2 regions of the Bradyrhizobium sp. Ken64 genome follow, and region 1 is predicted to be linked to the other one. Evidence: predicted binding sites of a transcription regulator. Region 1 holds the regulator's gene; the other holds the start of a gene.
What was found. Region 1 encodes HrcA, which represses chaperone genes, less so after heat shock. Its sites were predicted from a motif close to GTTAGCACTCNCNNNNNGNGAGTGCTAAC; they were not measured.
Positions count from the first base shown of each region.

Region 2: AC0L2F_RS13310 (co-chaperone GroES) is a predicted target of HrcA. The motif match lies at 1,085-1,113, and genes of this name have one in related genera.

Region 1 covers NZ_JBVVPA010000007.1:199,790-202,996, reverse strand. The annotation lists gene pncA (bifunctional nicotinamidase/pyrazinamidase) at 1-618, shown strand, start outside; gene grpE (nucleotide exchange factor GrpE) at 755-1,372, opposite strand; gene hrcA (heat-inducible transcriptional repressor HrcA) at 1,469-2,557, opposite strand; gene rph (ribonuclease PH) at 2,739-3,207, shown strand, end outside.
Region 2 covers NZ_JBVVPA010000006.1:199,766-202,972, reverse strand. The annotation lists gene AC0L2F_RS13320 (cupin domain-containing protein) at 1-339, opposite strand, end outside; gene AC0L2F_RS13315 (usg protein) at 494-781, opposite strand; gene AC0L2F_RS13310 (co-chaperone GroES) at 1,156-1,470, shown strand; gene groL (chaperonin GroEL) at 1,515-3,155, shown strand.

The DNA of each region.
Region 1 (3,207 bases):
TCCGCGCTGCTCGTGATCGACGTGCAGAACTGCTTCCTGCCCGGCGGCAGTCTTGCCGTGAAGGAAGGCGAGCAGGTGGTGCCCGTCATCAACAAGATCTCGAAAGCGTTTTCGAACGTGGTGATGACGCAGGACTGGCACACGCAAGGCCATGTTTCCTTTGCGTCAGTCCACGCCGGCAAGAAGCCGTTCGAGACCGTCGATCTTCCCTACGGCAAGCAGGTGCTGTGGCCCGACCATTGCGTGCAGGGCACCGACGGCGCCGCGCTCTCGAAGGACCTTGCGATCCCGCACGCCGAGCTCATCATCCGCAAGGGTTTTCACAAGGACGTCGACAGCTATTCGGCCTTTCTCGAAGCCGACGGCAAGACCTCGACCGGCCTTGCCGGCTATCTGAAGGCGCGCAAGATCAAGCGCGTCTTCGTCGCGGGGCTGGCGACGGATTTCTGCGTCGCCTGGACCGCGCTGGACGCGCGCAAGGCGGGCTTCGAGGTCTATGTGGTGGAAGACGCGTGCCGCGGCATCGACAATCAGGGTTCGCTCGCAAAAGCCTGGGCCGACATGGCCAAGGCTGGCGTGAAGCGGATCCAGTCTGCGGATATCGCGGCGAGCGCGTAAGAGGCGCGATCGAACTGCAAGACCCTCGTCCTGAGGAGCGCGCTTCTTCGCGCGCGTCTCGAAGGGTGAAGGCCCTGTTGCTGCTGCTCGGCCGCATGGTTCGAGACGGCGCTGACGCGCCTTCTCGCCATGAGGATCAGTTGCCCGCGCCGTTCGGCTCGTTGCTGTTGGCAGCGGGCGCGGCCTTGGCGCCGCCCTTGGCGACACCGACCAAGGCGGGACGCAGCACGCGCTCGCCGATGGTGTAGCCGGCCTGCATGACCTGCACGACGGTGCCCGCGGGTACCGATGCATCGGGCACCTCGAACATCGCCTGCTGGAAGTTCGGGTCGAACTTCTGGCCCAGAGGATCGAACTTCTTCACGCCGTGTTTTTCCAGCGCGCTGAGCAGCGAGCGCTCGGTCAACTCGACGCCCTCGATCAGCGAGGCGAGGCCTGCATCGGCCGTCGCACGGGCTTCGGCCGGAACGGCATCGAGCGCGCGCTGGAGGTTGTCGGCGATGTCGAGCACGTCGCGGGCAAAGCCCGTGACGCCGTAGAGCTTGGCGTCAGCGACCTCCTTGGCGGTGCGCTTGCGCAAATTCTCCATCTCGGCCAGCGTCCGCAGCATGCGGTCGCGCGCCTCAGCGACTTCCTTCTGCAAAAGCTCGACCGAGCCGGGCTCGGGATCGTCGGGCATGATGTAGGGTTTTGACACCACGGGCTCGCCGGCCGCAGCACTCGTGTCTTCGGGTTGCCGGTCTCGATCGGTCATCGGCTCTCTTTTCGCATTCGTCTCAGGGGGTTTCTGGCCCGGATATCGTGCTTCGGGCGCCGAAAATCAAGCGCCCGTGATCGGGGGAGACGCCGGTCAGCCCCCCAGGAGCCGGCTGACGATGCGGGCAGCGTAGTCCACGGTCGGGATCACGCGGGCATAATTCAGCCGCGTCGGCCCGATCACGCCCAAAACGCCGACGATATGGCCGGCGGCATCCCGATAGGGCGAGATGATGGTGGACGAGCCCGACAGCGAAAACAGCTTGTTCTCACTGCCGATGAAGATCCGCACGCCTTCCGCGGTTTCGGCGCGGCCGAGCAGGTCGATCACGCCGCGCTTGGTCTCGAGATCGTCGAACAGCAGGCGAACGCGCTCGAGATCCTCCAGCGCATGCAAATCCTCGAGCAGATTGGCGTGACCGCGGACGATGAGCTGCCGGTCCTCGTTCTCGCCGCCCGACCAGCTGGCGATGCCGGCCGAGATCACCTTGTGGGTCAGCTGATCGAGCTCGGTGCGCGCCTCTCCGAGCGCGGTCTCGAGCTCCAGCCGGGCCTCGGCCAGGGTCCGGCCCCGGATCCGCGCATTGAGGAAGTTGCCGGCTTCGGTCAACGCCGAGGATGGAACCCCCGGCGGCAGCGTCAACACGCGGTTTTCGACCTGCCCGTCCTCGCCGACCAGGATCACCAATGCCTTTTCCGGTTCCAACCGGACGAATTCGATATGTTTCAGCCGCGCATTGGATTTCGGCGTCAGCACGACGGCGGCTGCGCGGGTCAGGCCGGAGAGCCGCGTCAATGCCTCCTCGAGGGCGGCCTCGACCGATTGCGCGTGGCCGACGGAGGTCAACTGGCTCTGGATCGCCTGCCGTTCACCGTCATTGAGGTCGCCGACCTGCATCAGGGCATCGACGAAGAAGCGCAGGCCGAGTTCCGTCGGCAACCGGCCGGCGGAAGTGTGCGGGGCATAGATCAGGCCGAGCTGTTCCAGGTCGGCCATGACGTTGCGGACCGAGGCGGGCGACAGCGGCATGGCGATCAAGCGCGAAATATTGCGCGAGCCCACCGGCTCCCCGGTCGCCAGATAGCTTTCGACGATTTGACGAAAGATGTCGCGGGAACGCTCGTTGAGCTGGGCAAGGCCCGCGCGCGGCGCGATCAGATGGATCGGATCGTGATGGGCCACAGACCGTAACTCCTCTAAGATACAGGTAATTTGTCTATCCCGGACGCTTCTGACAAGCGTGGCGTTGGCGGATTGAAAATCGCAGGTGAAGAAGGCCTCGATCTTCCCCCTTGCCGCCCACCCTCACCCCCCCTACAAGCACCGCCAACAGCCCTTTTCCGAGAGTTTTGGAGGATTTCCCATGCGGCCAAGCCGCCGTGCGCCCGACGAACTGCGCCCCGTGACGCTGGAGCGCGGCGTGGTCAAATATGCGGAAGGTTCGTGCCTGGTGAAATTCGGCGACACTCACGTGCTGGTCACCGCCACGCTGGAAGACCGCCTGCCGCCATGGCTGAAGGGCCAGGGCCGCGGCTGGGTCACCGCCGAATACGGCATGCTGCCGCGCGCGACCTCGGAACGCACCCGCCGCGAGGCCTCCGCCGGAAAGCAGAGCGGCCGCACCGTCGAAATTCAGCGCCTGATCGGCCGCTCGCTGCGCACCATCATCAATCTCGAAGCGCTTGGCGAACGCCAGATCACGGTCGACTGCGACGTGCTCCAGGCCGACGGCGGCACCCGCACGGCCTCGATCACCGGTGCCTGGGTCGCGCTCGCCGATTGCGTCAGCTGGATGAAGGCGCGCAACATGGTGAAGGCCAATGTGTTGCGCG
Region 2 (3,207 bases), on a different contig from region 1:
GTCGTGGAAGTGCAGCTTCGACACCTCGTCCGGATTGCAAGGGCCTTGCAGCCGGATCACGTGCGCCTGCGCGAGGCCGTGGCTCGCGGCGGCGATGCCGAGATCGCGATACTTCGCGTAGGTGCGCAGACCGTCGGCCTTGAAGTCTTCCTCGCGGTGATGGCTGATCGCAATGCGCTGCTTGGGGCGCGCCGGTTTCTTGACGGATGACTTTGCCGGTGTCGCGCGAGCTTTCGCCTTCACCGCCTTGCGCGCCAAGGATCGTGCGGCGGGTTTGGCCCCGCTTCGCTTCTTCACCGCCGCCTGCGATGCGCTACGCGATTTTGCTTTCTTGGCCATGGGCGGTCTCCCCTTTTGTTATGGGGAGAGGCTAGCACAGAATGCGAAATCGCAGGGTGGGTTAGCGCTAACGTACCCACCACTTCTTTCCGCAACCGTTGAAGCATGGTGGGTTACGCTGACGGCAACCCACCCTGCAGCCCCGCGCTCGCCTTCAATGCAGCCGGAACACGCCGTCCACCGCGCGCAACTCGGCCGGCTTGATCAGCTTGGAATGCGCCACTGTCACCGAGTGAAGCGGTCCGTCGAGCTTTTCCTGCCAGAACGCCAGGAAATCCTTCAGCGCCGGAAATTTCGGAAACATGTCGTAGTCCTGCCAGACGTAAGTCTGGAGCAGTGAGGGATGATCCGGCATCCGATAGAGAATCTGCGCGGTCGTCATTCCGTAACCCAGCAGCTGTTTCCGGAAATCGTCCGAAACGGCTCCACTCCGCAAGCCCATGCCAACCTCCTTTGCAGGAGCGCATTCAAGGGGTGGCTTTCCGGTGCGCCTTAAGAGCCACCCGCTGCTGATGCGCTCACATGAGAGAAATGTGACGCAAACTGACAATCCATCTCAAGCCCAAAAGTTTAACAAGCTGTTGAAATTCAATGCGTTAGCAGCAGATACAGCTCCGTGCTAATACGGGCGCCGAGCGCGATTAACGATGGAAAGAGATTTTGGCAGGCGGCGCTTCCGAGTGCTATTTTTCTGCTACAAGCCCTTGCTCCCGCCAAAATCCTGCCTTATCTCAGCTGTGCCTGTGCTAGCACTCGCCGGCACAGACTGCTAACAATCCAAAATTTCCAACTCGTGCAAAAGCTTAGGAGAACTGCATGAATTTCCGTCCGCTTCACGACCGCGTCGTGGTCAAGCGCATCGACGCAGAAGAGAAGACCGCTGGCGGCATCATCATTCCCGACACGGCGAAGGAAAAGCCCTCGCAGGGCGAGATCGTCGCCGTCGGCCCGGGTGGCCGCGACGAAGCTGGCAAGCTGATCCCGATCGACCTGAAGGTCGGCGACCGCGTGCTGTTCGGCAAGTGGTCCGGCACCGAGGTCAAGATCGACAACGTCGACCTGCTGATCATGAAGGAAAGCGACATCATGGGCGTCCTCGACGTCCCCGCTTCCAAGAAGAAGGCGGCCTAAGAGCCCCTCTCTCATCCAGTTAAACACCTAAGGAAAAAATCCAGATGGCAGCTAAAGAAGTCAAATTCTCCGTCGATGCGCGCGACAAGATGCTTCGCGGCGTCGACATTCTCGCCAACGCGGTGAAGGTCACGCTCGGTCCGAAGGGCCGCAATGTCGTGCTCGACAAGTCGTTCGGCGCTCCCCGCATCACCAAGGACGGCGTCACCGTCGCCAAGGAGATCGAGCTCGAGGACAAGTTCGAGAACATGGGCGCGCAGATGGTGCGCGAAGTCGCTTCCAAGTCCGCCGACGCGGCCGGCGACGGCACCACCACCGCCACCGTGCTGGCCCAGGCGATCGTGCGCGAAGGCGCCAAGTCGGTTGCCGCCGGCATGAACCCGATGGATCTGAAGCGCGGTATCGACCTCGCGGTCGAAGCCGTCGTTGCGGACCTCGTCAAGAACTCCAAGAAGGTCACCTCGAACGACGAGATCGCCCAGGTCGGCACCATCTCGGCCAACGGTGACGCAGAGATCGGCAAGTTCCTCGCCGACGCCATGAAGAAGGTCGGCAACGAGGGTGTCATCACCGTCGAGGAAGCCAAGTCGCTCGAGACCGAACTCGACGTCGTCGAGGGCATGCAGTTCGACCGCGGCTACATCTCGCCCTACTTCGTCACCAACGCCGACAAGATGCGCGTTGAGATGGACGACGCCTACATCCTCATCAACGAGAAGAAGCTCTCATCGCTGAACGAGCTGCTGCCGCTGCTCGAGGCCGTGGTGCAGACCGGCAAGCCGCTGGTCATCGTCGCAGAGGACGTCGAAGGCGAAGCGCTTGCGACCCTGGTCGTGAACCGTCTGCGTGGCGGCCTGAAGGTCGCTGCCGTCAAGGCTCCGGGCTTCGGTGATCGCCGCAAGGCCATGCTGCAGGACATCGCGATCCTGACCGGTGGCCAGGCGATCTCGGAAGATCTCGGCATCAAGCTCGAGAACGTCACGCTCAACATGCTCGGTCGCGCCAAGAAGGTGATGATCGACAAGGAGAACACCACGATCGTCAACGGCGCCGGCAAGAAGGCCGACATCGAAGCGCGCGTGGCTCAGATCAAGGCGCAGATCGAGGAAACCACCTCGGACTACGACCGTGAGAAGCTCCAGGAGCGTCTTGCCAAGCTCGCTGGCGGCGTCGCGGTGATCCGCGTCGGCGGCGCGACCGAGGTCGAGGTGAAGGAGCGCAAGGATCGCGTTGATGACGCGATGCATGCGACTCGCGCGGCTGTGGAAGAAGGCATCGTCCCGGGCGGCGGCGTCGCCTTGCTCCGTGCCTCCGAGCAGCTCAAGGGCCTGCGCACCAAGAACGACGACCAGAAGACCGGCGTCGAGATCGTGCGCAAGGCGCTCTCCGCGCCCGCTCGCCAGATCGCGATCAATGCCGGTGAAGACGGCTCCGTCATCGTCGGCAAGGTCCTCGAGAACAAGTCGTACGCCTACGGCTTCGACTCCCAGACCGGCGAATATGTCGACCTCGTCAAGAAGGGCATCATCGACCCGACCAAGGTGGTCCGTACCGCGATCCAGAACGCAGCCTCGGTTGCGGCTCTCTTGATCACCACGGAAGCCATGGTCGCCGAGCTGCCCAAGAAGGGCGGCGCCGGTCCGGCGATGCCCCCGGGCGGCGGCATGGGCGGCATGGATTTCTGATCCAGCCATTCCGGCAAACGACAAAATGCGAAACCCCGGCAGCGATGCCGGG